4 regions of the Rahnella sp. 1L-D-7-B-C2 genome follow, and region 4 is predicted to be linked to each of the others. Evidence: predicted binding sites of a transcription regulator. Region 4 holds the regulator's gene; each other region holds the start of a gene.
What was found. The regulator CRP, encoded in region 4, controls carbon source genes, mostly activating them, when cyclic AMP is high. The targets are predictions, from matches to a motif close to ATGTGANNNNNNTCACAT.
Positions count from the first base shown of each region.

Region 1: bhsA (multiple stress resistance protein BhsA) is a predicted target of CRP. The motif match lies at 2,099-2,116, and genes of this name have one in related genera.
Region 2: AC0Z7K_RS17915 (2-hydroxycarboxylate transporter family protein) is a predicted target of CRP. The motif match lies at 1,896-1,913, and genes of this name have one in related genera.
Region 3: AC0Z7K_RS04545 (CidA/LrgA family protein) is a predicted target of CRP. The motif match lies at 1,625-1,642, and genes of this name have one in related genera.

Region 1 is NZ_JBXAVQ010000005.1:195,179-198,905, forward strand. Features, by position in the region: gene AC0Z7K_RS11040 (DHCW motif cupin fold protein) at 1-5, shown strand, start outside; gene ddlA (D-alanine--D-alanine ligase) at 66-1,163, shown strand; gene bhsA (multiple stress resistance protein BhsA) at 1,353-1,610, opposite strand; gene bhsA (multiple stress resistance protein BhsA) at 1,762-2,019, opposite strand; gene bhsA (multiple stress resistance protein BhsA) at 2,188-2,445, opposite strand; gene AC0Z7K_RS11065 (hypothetical protein) at 2,894-3,151, opposite strand; gene AC0Z7K_RS11070 (TetR/AcrR family transcriptional regulator) at 3,384-3,727, shown strand, end outside.
Region 2 is NZ_JBXAVQ010000012.1:102,883-106,609, forward strand. Features, by position in the region: gene AC0Z7K_RS17910 (NlpC/P60 family protein) at 1-286, opposite strand, end outside; gene AC0Z7K_RS17915 (2-hydroxycarboxylate transporter family protein) at 469-1,824, opposite strand; gene AC0Z7K_RS17920 (ATP-binding protein) at 2,144-3,727, shown strand, end outside.
Region 3 is NZ_JBXAVQ010000002.1:208,552-212,278, reverse strand. Features, by position in the region: gene flgL (flagellar hook-associated protein FlgL) at 1-188, shown strand, start outside; gene AC0Z7K_RS04550 (CidB/LrgB family autolysis modulator) at 489-1,184, opposite strand; gene AC0Z7K_RS04545 (CidA/LrgA family protein) at 1,177-1,581, opposite strand; gene xylB (xylulokinase) at 1,963-3,414, opposite strand; gene xylA (xylose isomerase) at 3,518-3,727, opposite strand, start outside.
Region 4 is NZ_JBXAVQ010000004.1:348,508-352,234, reverse strand. Features, by position in the region: gene AC0Z7K_RS10040 (LysR substrate-binding domain-containing protein) at 36-944, shown strand; gene AC0Z7K_RS10035 (OsmC family protein) at 946-1,353, opposite strand; gene crp (cAMP-activated global transcriptional regulator CRP) at 1,716-2,348, shown strand; gene AC0Z7K_RS10025 (YccS/YhfK family putative transporter) at 2,410-3,727, shown strand, end outside.

The DNA of each region.
Region 1 (3,727 bases), on a different contig from region 4:
ACTAGATCTCTTGTTAACAGAAACATTTCGCCGTCAGCTGTGAGGCTGGCGGCAAGGAGCAGCAGGTGAGTAAATTACGGGTAGGCATCATTTTTGGCGGTAAATCAGCAGAGCATGAAGTGTCGTTGCAGTCGGCGAAAAATATCGTCGATGCCATTGATAAACAAAAGTTTGATGTCACGCTGTTAGGGATCGATAAGAAGGGCGAATGGCACATCAATGATGCCAGCAACTATCTGATCAATGCTGAGAATCCGTCGCTGATTGCCCTCAACCGCTCAAATAATCAGGTCGCACTGATCCCGGGCCAGACCGAAAATCAGCTGATCGAAACCCACAGCGCCAGCGCGTTGTCCCAGGTGGATGTCATTTTCCCGATTGTTCACGGCACGCTCGGTGAAGATGGTTCATTGCAAGGCTTGCTGCGTATGGCGAACATCGCCTTTGTCGGCTCCGGCGTGCTCGGCTCGGCGGTCAGCATGGATAAAGATGTCACCAAGCGTTTACTGCGCGACGCGGGTTTATCTGTTGCGCCATTCGTCTGCCTGACGCGCAATAACCGTCAGAAAAACACCTTTACAGAAGTCTCACAAAAACTTGGCACGCCGCTGTTTATCAAACCTGCCAATCAGGGATCTTCGGTTGGCGTGAGCAAAGTAAGCGACGAAGCGGCTTACCAGCGTGCGCTGGATGACGCGTTCAGTTTTGATCACAAAGTTCTGGTGGAATCGGCGATCAAAGGCCGTGAAATTGAGTGCGCGGTACTGGGCAATGACAATCCGCAGGCCAGCGTGTGTGGTGAAGTGATCCTGCACGATGAGTTTTATTCTTACGACACCAAGTACATCAACGAATCCGGCGCGTCGATTGCGGTGCCTGCGGATTTGCCACAGGAAACGCATGACCGTATCCGTGCTATTGCCTTGCAGGCATTCCAGGTTCTGGAATGTCGCGGTATGGCGCGCGTCGATGTTTTCCTGACCGGGCAGGGTGAAGTGGTAATCAACGAGATCAACACCTTACCGGGCTTCACTAATATCAGCATGTACCCGAAACTGTGGGCTGCCAGCGGCCTGAGTTACAGCTCGCTCATCACCCGCCTGATTGAACTGGCGCTGCAGCAGTATCAGCAGGATAACCAGCTGAAAAGCTCGGCGAACTGATTGGGTTCAGATGAATGAAAGGCAGGGAGAGATCCCTGCCTTTTGCTTTTACAGGCTCATTATTCAATGACCCGTTGCAGTGAGGACGAGCGAAAGCTGACGAAGAAAAGTTGAAGAGGAATATGACAGACACGAAAAAGGCGGCAAATGCCGCCTCTTCTGCTTACTGCTTTAAACGACCAACCGGACTTATTTGTACAATTCAGCAGTACCGTACAAATGGTTGTCACCGGAAGCACCGATAATGCGGTAAGAACTTGCACCGGCTTCGCTGGCTTTAGCATTCAGTTTGTTTTGCAGGCTGGTCAGGCTGTTACCGGAGGTCGCGCTGACGACACCGATAGCTTGCTGGCCTGCTGGTGCAGATTGAACTTCAGTGGCTGCCAGAGTCGAAAATGAAGCGGTGGCCAGTGCGAGAGCGGCGAGAGTCATAGTGATATTTTTCATGATAGTTTCCTCATTTCGTGTTTTGAAGCTTCGCCAGGCGTTGTCATCAACGTTCATTTAATGTGCAAAGCTGTCTTCTGTCCGATCAACATTTAATTTATTAATTGATAAGTTAAATGCTGTATACCCTTGTTACGAACATCCTGCGTGCTTATTTATATAGCTCAGCCGTACCGTACAGATGGTTGTCACCTGAAGCACCGATGATGCGATATGAGCTTGCACCGGCTTCACTGGCTTTCGCGTTCAGTTTGTTCTGCAGGCTGGTCAGGCTGTTACCGGAAGTCGCGCTGACCACACCGATGGCTTGCTGACCGGCTGGTGCAGACTGAACTTCGGTCGCGGCCAGTGTCGAGAATGATGCGGTAGCTAGGGCGATTGCAGCTAATGTCATAGTGATATTTTTCATAATGTCTTCCTTTTTAATTCTGTTTATCAGCAGATGATTTTTAGGTCCGACGTTATTTGTTAACGTTCGATAATTAAATCTTAGACCTGGATCACATTCTGTGCAACTAATTTATTTATTAATCGTTAACTAATTGTGCGGAACCTTTCGCTAACGCGTTCTTCATTCTTATTTGTACAGCTCAGCAGTACCGTAAAGATGGTTTTCACCCGAGGCACCGATGATGCGGTATGAGCTTGCACCCGCTTCTGTTGCTTTAGCATTCAGTTTTGACTGCAAAGTGCTCAGGCTGCCGTTTGAAGAAGCACTGATGGTGCCGACAACTTGCTGACCTGCCGGGGCGGATTGAACTTCAGTCGCGGCCAGAGTGGAGAAAGAAGCGGTGGCGAGTGTCAGTGCTGCGAGGGTCATTGCGATGGTTTTCATGATGTCTTTTCCTGTTCGTTCATTTTTGTTCGGGGCATCTGATCCAGAAGCCTCAGTTTTCAGGTGAACGCTATTTATTAGTTAACGTTCGATAAGTAAATGTTAGAGGTTGGCGACGGTTTGTGCAAGATGTTTTTTTAATGAGCGTTAACTTATTGTGCTGTGACGGGAGTCACATGAAATGAGGCATTTGTTTTGGTTCTGTTGATTTTGTGTTTCTAAAATGATTCGCCCATGACGAATGAAACATCGCTTATCCAATTTTGTGCTGAATGAATCTTTAATGATCGCTAAGTTAATGATTGGTTCTGACTGGCGCAGATGTTAAAACTGGGGCGTCTTTTTAAAGGATAAAGAGAAGAGGGTGCGCATTAAAAAGATAAGGCGACCAGAGCCGCCTTATCGTGATCCCTGCGCTGACATTCTTTAATCAGGCATCCGGTCTTCTTTAGTAGTAGATGGAAGCGGGCTGATGACCAGAAGTAGAAGGCGCAGGTGGCTGAGTCGGAGAAGTCGGGATTCGGCCTTGTGAGACTTTTTTACTCACATAGCTACCGGGTTTACAGAAATTACTGTCCCCGGTCACATTGACCATCGCCACTTCCTGACTCAGTAAAGGCATCATGATAACCTGCTGTGCGGCAACATTGGCAACCGGGACAGCGGTTAACGCCAGAACTGCAAGAAGGATTTTAAGATTACTCATGATGTTACGTCCTGGGTTGGTACCGTGTAAAAACGCTTATAGCTTGTGCAGCTTTGCGGGTTTGAGTGATTTTCTTATCGCTCGATAATTAAATGATAATCTCCACTGGACTTATGCGCAACTATTTTTAATAATGATCGTTAAGTTATTTTTGTCATGAAAAATTATCTCATGAAAACGTATAACGAAAAGTTTAAACAACCATAATCACATGGTGATGGAAGGAGGGTGTATGAGCACTGAACAGACGGCTTTGGTCCGGAAAAGTCGCGGTCGCCCAAAACAGTTCGACCGTGGAACTGCTCTGAGCAAGGCCTTGAATTTATTCTGGCGCCACGGCTATGAGGCCACGTCATTAGCGGATTTGGTCGAAGCCACAGGTGCTAAGGCTCCCACGCTGTATGCTGAATTTGGCAACAAAGAAGGGTTATTTCGCGCAGCCGTTGAACATTATCTGACTAACTTTTACGAAAAGAGCTCATGTTTATTGAGCAAAACAGATTTGTCCGTCGAGGAAACCATCGGTCAGTACCTGCGTGCTATCGCAGAATTGTTTACTGACTGCGATACGCCGAG
Region 2 (3,727 bases), on a different contig from region 4:
TCAGCGCGGAACAATCGACGCCGCTGTGCGTGGTGCCGCCCCAGTGATACTGCGTGCCTTTCCAGCGGGAATACTGGGAGAGTAAGGCCGCTTTGATAGTCTTCGATTGACCGAAATTGCCATCATAAATAGCGGATTCTTTGACATCAAAAATCTCATTTTGAATATAATGATGCTGGCCGATGGCAGCGAATTCTTTGGGTAAATCAAACGCAAAAGAATGCGTACTGAACAATAAGGAAGACGATATTAATAATGCAGAGGTGAAAGTTTTAAAACGAAACATGCGCGATTTCTTTTCTTAAAATATAATTTTTCCTTACCTGGGAACCAGCAAACGGGGCGGGTGACTCGTCGTTGAGTGAGTAAATAATAACCAGCGGACAGATAATAACCATCATAAAAAGAGTCCGAAAATGGACTCTCTGTTATTTACCTTATAAAACCAATCCCTTCCGCAGGCAGGATTTAGGAGAAGAACTTCGCCAGCACGAAAAGTCCTACAGACACGTTGATCGCACCACCAATTCGGGTAGCAATTTGTGCGAACGGCATCAGGGTCATGCGGTTGCCGGAGGTCAGGATCGCCACATCACCCGTGCCGCCCTGCCCGCTCTGGCAACATGAGACGATCGCCACATCAATCGGATGCATGCCAATTTTCTTGCCGACATAAAAACCGGTGGCCACCAGCGCCAGCACTGTGGTGACAATCACCAACAGGTTCTGCACGGTAAAGGCGTCAACCAGCTCCTGCCACGGCGTGATCGCCACACCTACTGCGAACAGTACCGGATAAGTCACCGCCGTGCGGAAGAATTTATACACCGCCATCGAGCCGTGCTGAATCGTCGGGGAAATGCCGTTCGCCAGTTTCACCACCACTGCCGCAAATAACATGCCGACCGGCGCAGGCAGGCCTATCCACTTCTGACCGAGCATCCCCACCATGTACAGCAGGATCGCCAGCAGTGCGCCACAGGCCAGCGCATTGACGCCCGGATTCCCGTTGAATTCGTCGGTGCCACTGCCCAGATGGCCTTTTTTCGCGGGCATCAGGGTACCTTCGCCGGTCAGATGCGGATAACGTTTACCGATCTGGTTAAGTACGCCCGCCAGGACGATCGCGGTGAGGCTACCGAGCATGACGATCGGCAGAATACGGCCAAGCGCCACGCCCTGCTCCATATGCAAGATAGTCGCGTAGCCCATCGACAGTGGGATCGCGCCTTCGCCCACGCCACCGGCCATGATCGGCAGGATCAGGAAGAAGAAGGTTTGCACCGGCGGTAAGCCGAGCGCGGTACCGACCGCCATGCCGGCTATCATCCCAACGATTTCACCACACAACATCGGCACGAAGATGCGCATAAAGCCCTGGATCAGCACCTGACGGTTCATACTCATGATGCTGCCGACAATGATGCAGCAGATGTAGAGATAGAGGATGTTAGTGGATTTGTAGAATTTGACCGTGGAATCGACCACGACGTCGGGCAGCAGGCCGTAGTGCACCATCGCCGAGGGAATAAAGGTGGCACAGATCGCCGCCGCACCGAGTTTGCCGACCACCGGCAAGCGCTTACCGAATTCGCCGCAGGCAAAACCGAAGAAGGCCAGCGTCGCCACCATCACCACGATGTCGCTGGGCAGTTTACCGTTGAGGCAATCGAGCAGGATCAGCACGCCCGCCAGCAAAAAGAAAGGCAGCGGAATAATCCCTATCTTGTAATTATCCAGAATGTGCCACCATTTTTGTCTGGCAGAGAGTCCGGTTTTATTTCTGTCTTCAACAACAATGTAGGAATCGTCGGTTGTGCTCATGACATCGCCCTTTTCTTATCGATACTTTTTTTATTGAGAGGGTCAGCATAAGAAACACAGCCGTCGGGAGGATGTGAGTTTGTTCAAATTAAAATCGCAGGGATTAAGGTTGTTATGGTTTTTATGGTGTTAATGCGACTTCCTTTATAAGGATTACCAGATTAGTAGTAAACAACCTTATTAACCTTGTAATCACTGCGTGAAATAAAGGTGTTTTTAATTCCCTGTTCACAACTCTGCCTTTGGCAGATTACGAGGGTGATTACGCCGTGATACGCTTATTCCACATGTGTCTTTTGATGTTCCCGTGGCAGGTCGTATGAAACGCAGATTGCCTTTTCAGGTAAAACTTTTTTTATCTCTGGTGCTATTTTCCTGCCTGCTGTTAGCGCTGCTGGGCGCCATTTTGTTTCACGTTATCGACCGGCAACTGCATCACGATCTCGGCCAGCGGGCGCGGGTTCAGGCGAGTGAAATTGCACTGATGCCGGGACTGGCGCAAAAAGTCGCTGACCGCGACGTCACAGGAATTGCGCGCCTGATCCAGCCGCTGCGCGATCAAAGCGATGCCAGTTATATTGTGATTGGCGATGTCCGCGAGCGACATCTTTACCATTCCGAATCACCGGAGAGAATTGATCTGCCGATGATTGGCGGCGATAACGCTGAAGTCCTGGCCGGGAAAACCATTATTTCGGTGCGCCAGGGTGGCATCGGCGTTTCATTACGCAGTAAAGCACCGATTTTTAATGCCCGCCATCAGGTCATCGGCATTGTTTCGGTCGGTTATCTCACATCTTATATCGATAATATTAATGGCCGCCGTCTGGCGCAGGCGGGTTTATATGGCATGCTGCTTTTAATCCTGCTGTTTATTTTCTCGTGGATCTTTAGCCGCAACGTAAAAAAGCAGATGTTCTGGCTGGAGCCGAAAGATATTGCATTGTTGGTGCGTCAGCAAAAAGCGCTGCTGGAAGCGATGTATGAAGGCGTATTTGCCATTAACGGCCAGAAGCAGCTGATTCTGATTAACCGCGCGGCGCGTGAATTGCTGGATATCCGCCAGCCGGAAAATGAACTGCTCGGCAAACCGCTGGCTGACGTGCTGGAGACTCCGCCAACGTTCTTTACCGAAAGCGGCGTTCAGGACGCGCCCCCCGCCAAAAACAGCAGCCGTCACGATCAGATAACCGTACTCAATCAGCGGCAGGTGATCGTCAACCGCGTACCTATCGAGCTGGAGCCCGGCAGGGAAAGCGGATGGGTGTTCAGCTTTCGCGATAAAAATGACATCAATACGCTCAGCAGCCAGCTGAGCCAGGTCAAACGCTACGCCGACAGTCTGCGCATCATGCGCCATGAACAGCTGAACTGGACTGCGACGCTGGCCGGTTTGCTGCAAATGCAGCGCTACGACGACGCGATGCGCTACATTCAGGCGCAGTCCGAAGGTGCGCAGGCGGTGCTGGATTTTGTCTCGGCGCGCTTCACTTCGCCGGCGCTGTGCGGGCTGCTGCTGGGGAAATACGTCAGCGCCCGCGAGAAAGGCGTCGAGCTGGCATTCGATCCGGCCTGTCAGTTGTCACGCATCCCGTCCGCCATTAGCGAAACAGAGCTGATGTCTGTTATTGGCAATTTGCTGGATAACGCCGTGGACGCCACACTTAAAGCAGAGACCGCACCTGCACCGGTGGAGCTATATATTTCTGACAGAAATCACGAGCTGCTGGTTGAGGTGGCCGATCGCGGCGGCGGCGTGGATGACGTGCTGAAGCCTCACCTGTTTGAGCAGGGCGTCACCAGCAAGCCGCAGAGCGGCGATGATATGACAGGCGCGGAACATGGCATCGGCCTGTATCTGGTAGCAAGTTATGTCCGTCAGGCGGGCGGCAGCATCGAAATC
Region 3 (3,727 bases), on a different contig from region 4:
AGCTGGACACGCTGGACACGCTCGGTGATAACCGTGAAGTGACTAACGCCAGTAAGCTGAGTGATTTAGTGGACACCGACTGGACGTCAGCGATTTCGACCTACACACTGCAACAGGTTGCGCTTCAGGCTTCATACAAGACTTACAGCGCCATGCAGGGCATGTCACTGTTCCAGATGAATTCGTAATCCCTCCTGCGCGCCTTTGCGCAAGATTTCTCTTCTTCGTTATCGATTGCATACCGGCTTTCAAAGCGTGTATGCGGGCCTTTTTCTGACTGTACTTAAACCGGGTACTTTCAGTTTTGTATGTCGTCTTTCTAAGGTTGGACGACATACACTTTTTCCCTTCCCCGTCATATTTCGTACTGGCTCAGCGTTGGCTTCCTTCGCGAACCCCGGTCACATACTTAATGTATGCTCCCAGGGATTCGCTCAGTTGCCGCCTTGATCCCGCACGAACTATTTAGGGGAAGATGAGTACGTTTTTTAATGACCAAACATGGCGAGAAGGACGGGGAACAGGAACGGGGCGAGAAGGGAAGTGATGATCCCGCAAATCACCAGCGCCAGTGAACTGAATGCGCCTTCCTGATAATCCATTTCGGCGCAACGTGCGGTACCGAGTGCGTGCGAGGCGGTACCCATCGCCAGGCCGCGAGAGGCTTTGGTAGTGATTTTTAGCACGTTGAGAATACTGTGGCCGAATACCGCGCCGAGAATACCCACGAATATTACGCACACTGCACTGATCGCCGGAATACCGTTAATGGATTGTGCTGTCGCCATCGCAATCGGCGTGGTGACGGATTTTGGTAAGACTGATGCGGCGATCTGCGGTGTTGCCCCCATCCATAATGCAATCGCCGTTCCGCTGACCATCGCCACTACGCTGCCGATAAAACAGATGCTGATGATCGATTTCCAGCGTGCGCGGATTTGATGAAGTTGCTCGTACAGCGGGAACGCCAGCGCCACAACGGCGGGTTGCAGCAGGTCATTGAGAATTTTGCTGCCCGCAAAGTAGCGTGCGTAGGGGATATTGGTCACCAGCAGCAGAGGAATGATCACCACCATCGACATCAGTAACGGGTTCAACAGCGGCATTTTCAGCCTGATTGCCAGCTTGCGGGTGGCGAAAAAGACCAGTAGCGTGAGCGGCAGTGACCACAGAATATCAATCATTTTTATCCTCCGCTTTCCCCTTAACAGTGCCGCGATCCCCGTGAATATAGTGAGAGCAATACGCGACTACCAGCAGCACAATCAAAGTACTGACCAGGCAAGACACCACCAGCGGGCCAAACTGCGTGCGCAGTTGTTCGTAGTAATTCATTACGCCGACGCCTATTGGAACAAACAATAATGCCATGTAGCGGATAAGCACGTTGCAACCGGGTTTCACCCATTTAAACGGCAGAATTTGCGTTGAGAGCAGGCAAAACAGAATCAGCATCCCGATGATGCTGCCGGGAATAGTAAGGGGCAAAAGCGAGGAAATCGCGTTACCTGCAAATAAACACAGATATATCAGAATAAACGCCCGAATATATTGAAATGCCAGAGATACTACGTTGCTCATGGTGTTTCACCCAGTTGAATGATGCATTCATCATACAATTAAGATGTGATCTGTGCCACATAACTCAGTATGAAATTTAGGAATGAAGTGTATTCCATAGGGGGGCGCTTGGCGCGGGGAAAATGATGTTAAACCGGGCATCGGGGTGGGGGGAATTCAACTTCAACTTCAACTTCACCGGCTTAGAATGAGAAAAACAAACGGCCTGTTGAAGACTCGTTTGGCTCACTCCCCTGCGAAGGGGAGTGCTGGAGTGGGGTATTAGGGGCAAATGAAAAAGTTGACGTGTGCTTTAACAAATATAATGCCAGCGATACCCCTCCCAGCATCGACCTTCGCAAGCCCTCGGTACACCCGAGATCACATCAAGCCCGATTTGGCTTACATCAAATCCTCAAGGCGTTGATACAATTCCCGAAATACCTTCCGCCGCTCCACATACTCCGTATGTCTCTCCGCATCAGGCTGATGCACTTGTTCAAGCGCCAGCTCCGGCAGGAATTGCTCCAGCGGGCTCCCCGAATTCATCGCAATTTGCGCTAATCTCGCGGCACCTAGCGCGGGTCCGACGTCACCACCGGTGCGGTACTCCAGCGTCAGGCCACTGATGTCCGCCAGCATTTGGCGCCAGTAAGGGCTGCGTGCACCGCCGCCGATGAGCGTAATACTGTGTGGTTTCAGGCCGGTGGCATGTAACACGTCCATACCGTCGGCGAGGGCGAAACCGACCCCTTCAAGTACTGCACGGGCGATGTCGGCCGGGCCGTGCTGGTGGGTCAGGCCGAAAAGGGTACCCTTGGCATTAGGGTTATTGTGCGGCGTGCGTTCGCCGGACAGATACGGCAGGAACCAGACCGGTGAATCCGCCGGAGGAGTATTCTCAGCCAGACCGATTAACTCGCCAACGGATGCTGTACCGGTGAGATTCGCAGCCCAGTCAAGACAGGAGGCGGCGCTGAGCATCACCGACATCAGATGCCAGGTGTCCGGCAACGCATGGCAGAAACTGTGTACTGCCTGCTGAGGATTACTCAGGAAACCGTCACTGACCGCGAAGTAAACCCCCGATGTACCGAGCGACAGCATTGCCTGGCCGGTCTTGTACAGGCCGACGCCCACAGCACCGGCAGCGTTATCACCACCGCCCGCGATAACCGGGACACAATCCATCCCCCAGCGGGCGGCCAGTTCCGGTAACAGCTGACCGGTGATTTGATTGCCTTCGAACAACGCGGGCATGTGCTGACGTGTCAGGCCAGTGGCGGCGAGCAGGCTGTCGCTCCAGTCGCGTTTGGCGACGTCCAGCCACATTGTGCCAGCAGCATCGGACATATCGCTGGCGAAAATGCCCGTCATCAGCCAGCGCAGGTAATCTTTTGGCAATAATACCTTGTCGATTTTGGCGAAAAGCTCCGACTCGTTCTCTCGTAGCCACTGCAATTTCGGGGCGGTAAAACCGGGCATCATCAGGTTACCGGTGATGTCACGTGAGTCCGGCACCGCGGCTTCCAACTGCTGGCACTGGCTAAAACTGCGGCCATCGTTCCAGAGGATCGCGGGACGTAATACGTTTTGTTGCGAATCCAGCACGGTTGCGCCATGCATCTGACCAGTGATACCCACTGCTTTTACCTGCTTTAATGCGTGATGCTGCGTCAGGGCCATAACAGCTTTCTCAGTGGCGCTCCACCAGTCAGCAGGATTTTGTTCTGACCACAAAGGGTGCGGACGGGAAAGGGTTAACGCCTCACTGTGGCTGGCCACCACCTGACCCTCTTCGCTGAGTAAAATGGCTTTAACGCCAGAGGTGCCGAGATCGATACCGAGATACATACCAGGTTCCTTTTTTGAGTAAGGTGAAAACCCATTCCTGAAGTCTTACAGAAACAACGCCCTGCAAACCAGAGGCGGACAGGGCGCAAATCACAACGATGTTTTAACCAAACAGATAGCGATTGACCAGATTTTCTAAACGTTCCTGCTGGCCGCTCTGATGCTGAGGGTTGATCTCATTTTGCTGCGCCATCGCGCTCAGAGATTCCAGAGACATTTTACCCTGCAGGATCTGCTGGCCCAGCTCGGTATTCCAGCCCGCGTAACGCTGCGCAACATGCTTGTCCAGTTCACGGCTTTCGATCATACGTGC
Region 4 (3,727 bases):
TGATAGGTCATTTGAATGATTAATGAGAGGGCGTCATGCGCTATTTGCCGAAACTCCAGCAACTGAAGGTTTTCCATCAGGTTATCCGCAGCGGCAGTATTCGCGGCGCGGCGCGGGCGATGAATCAGTCGCAACCGGCGGTGAGCAGAACGCTGCGCGAACTGGAGCAAACGCTCGATACAAAGCTTATCGTACGCGGTCATCAGGGCATGGCGCTGACCGAAACCGGCCGCGCGTTCGCCCAGCGGATGCAGTTCATCCTTGAAGAGCTGGAGCGCGCCGCCGAAGAAATCCAGCAGATTAATCAGTATTCACAAGGCTCGGTGGCGATCGGGTTTTCATCGCTGCTGGCACTGACGGTGTTCCCGGCGCTGAATGAGGAATTCAAAACGCAGTTTCCGCAGTCAAAATTGCTGATCAAAGAAGGGCAGCTGTCGGTGCTGCTTCCGGCGCTGCGCGAAGGGAAGCTGGACTTCGCCGTCGGTACCGCCGGGCCGGGATTTCCGCTGGAAGATCTGGTGCGCGAACCGCTGTTCACCGCGCCGTTCGGGATTATCGCCCGTCGCGGTCATCCGCTGGCCAATGCCACACGGCTGGAAGAATTGCAGGATGCGCGCTGGGTATTGCCGGAAACGGATATGGGTTACTACCAGCAGCTACAGCTGGCGGACGGTTTTTATCTGGCAGGAAGTGAAACGCCGGTGCGCACCGATTCGGTAGTGTGCGGGCTGAATATGGTATTGCAGTCGGATTATCTGACCGTCGTGGCGCGGGCGATGCGGGCGCCGTTCGGTTTGCAGGACCCGTTGTGCCTGCTGAAAATCGACACTCTGCCGCAGGCGGAATACTGTGTGCTCTATTCGCAAAAATCGCCGCTGACGTTTGCCGCGCGGCGGTTTTTGGATTTACTGCGCCATCAGTGCCAGTCGTATGACTGGTCGTGACCTATTCGGCTTCAATCACTTCAAAACTGTGGGTGATCGTCGCGGCTTTGCCCAGCATCAGAGAAACAGAACAATATTTCTCGGCAGAAAGGCTGACGGCGCGTTCGACGATCTTATCGGTCAGATCTTTGCCGGTGACGATAAAGTGCAGATTGATGTGCGTGAACAGACGCGGCGCTTCTTCGCGACGCTCTGAAGTCAATTTTACTTCACAATCCCGGACGTCATTGCGGCCTTTTTGCAAAATCGACACCACGTCGATCGCGCTGCAACCGCCCGCAGACATCAGTAACATTTCCATCGGGCTGGGGGCTTTATCGCCCGCATTGCCATCCATTAAAACCTGATGACCTGACGCGGATTCACCTAAAAACGTCAGACCTTCCACCCATTTTACGCGTGCGTGCATTTGCTTATCTCCCGGCGCTCTTAAGAATCAAATTTTCCCCCCAGACTACCCTTTCACCTAAAAACTGGCAACGTAACCCGATCGCCATCATGCTGAAGCGAGACAACACAAGACAGCATTGCAAACCTGTGTTACAAACAAAGCCGAAACATACTTTCCAGCAAATTGCGGTGACGGTTTTCGTGGTTTAAGAACAGAACCCAAGGTGATAACGGCAATATATAGCCGGTTTCACTCCGACATCCGCTTGCAGCATTTCTGGGGAGCTATATGCTGAAAGGGCGCATTAATATTCAGACGCCGTACAGGGAACTCTGAGCCCTGTGATTTTGGGCAGCGATAATAACAGAGGATAATAGCAAATGGTTCTCGGCAAGCCACAAACAGACCCGACTCTTGAATGGTTCCTGTCTCACTGTCATATACATAAGTATCCTTCTAAAAGTACGCTGATTCACCAAGGTGAAAAAGCCGAAACGCTTTACTACATCGTGAAAGGGTCGGTTGCCGTCCTGATTAAAGATGAAGAAGGCAAAGAGATGATACTTTCCTACCTTAACCAAGGTGACTTCATCGGCGAGCTGGGACTCTTCGAAGAAGGTCAGGAACGCAGTGCCTGGGTACGTGCTAAAACTGCCTGTGAAGTGGCTGAAATTTCTTATAAAAAATTCCGCCAGCTGATTCAGGTTAACCCGGACATTCTGATGCGCCTCTCCGCGCAGATGGCAAACCGTCTGCAAATGACGTCTGAGAAAGTCGGTAACCTCGCTTTCCTCGACGTAACGGGCCGTATCGCTCAAACCTTGCTGAATCTGGCCAAACAGCCAGATGCAATGACCCACCCGGACGGGATGCAGATTAAAATCACCCGCCAGGAAATCGGTCAGATCGTCGGTTGCTCCCGTGAAACCGTCGGCCGCATTCTTAAAATGCTGGAAGATCAGAGCCTGATCTCCGCACACGGTAAAACGATTGTCGTCTACGGCACACGTTAATCCCTCAAAAATAGGCGCGGCAGCTTACTGTCGCGCCTTTTTTATGGGCTAAGCTTCAGTTATGACGCTATGGCGAAGGCTGTTTTATCACCCCGAAGTGAATTACGCACTGCGCCAGACGCTGGTGTTATGTTTGCCGGTCGGCCTGTGCTGGCTGTTCGGTAATCTGCAAATGGGGTTGCTGTTCTCCCTCTGCCCCGCCTGTTGTAACGTCGCCGGTCTCGATACGCCGCACAAACGCTTCTTCAAACGTCTGATCATCGGTGGCTCGCTGTTTGCGGTGAGCAGTATTTTGCTGCAACTGATGCTGGAAAACTGGCACATCCCGCTACCGCTCATCATGCTCTCTCTCGCCTTACTGCTCGGCGTCACCGGTGAAATCAGCCCGCTGCACGCGCGTCTGTTGCCCGGCGCGCTGGTGGCGACCATCTTTACCCTGAGCATGGTCGGCATCAGGCCGATGTGGCAGGCACCCGCGCTGTTCGCCGCAGGCACGGCCTGGTACGGGCTGTTCAACTGGGCGTGGTTTCGTATCTCTAAAGAACAGCCGATGCGTGAAACCCTCAGCCAGCTGTATCTGCAACTGGCTGATTATTTCGAAGCCAAATACAGCTTGCTGACGCAGCATACTGATCCCGAAACCGCTTTACCGCCGCTGCTTGAGCGTCAGCAGCAGGTCATCGATCTTATCGCCCTGCTCTATCAGCAGTTGCACATGCTGCCGCAGCACGGACATCATCACCACAAACGGCTGTTCCAGCGTTTTCAGGTGGCGCTCGATTTACAAGAGCACATCACGGTCAGCCTGCATCAGCCGGAAGAAGTGCAAAAGCTGGTGGAAGAAAGCCATGCCGAGGCGGTGATCCGCCGCAATGCGCAGGTGATTTCCGCCAGGCTACGCGTGATTGCCGACGATATTCTTTATCACCGGCTTTCCGAACGTTTCACGATGGCGAACGAGCTGGCGGCGCTGGAAAAAATCGCCGCGCGCAACCCGGATAATCCGGTCGGCCAGTTTTGCTATTACCACTTCAGCCGCATTGCGCGCCTGTTGCGTACTCAGCGCCCGCTGTACCGCCGTGATCTGATGAACTCTCAGCCACGTCTGCCTTTCTGGCCAGCACTGAAAAGCTATCTGTCTTTCAAGTCCATCGCCCTGCGTAATGCCACGCGACTAGGCATCATTCTGGCCATCGGCAGCAGCCTCGGTCTGTTCTTCAATCTGCCAAAACCTTACTGGATTTTACTGACCATCATGCTGGTCAGCCAGAACGGCTATAACGCCACCCGCGTGAGGATCCAGCACCGTGCGCTCGGCACACTCGCCGGATTGCTGATCGCCGCCGGATTGCTGAAACTGGAGCTGCCGGAGGGCATCA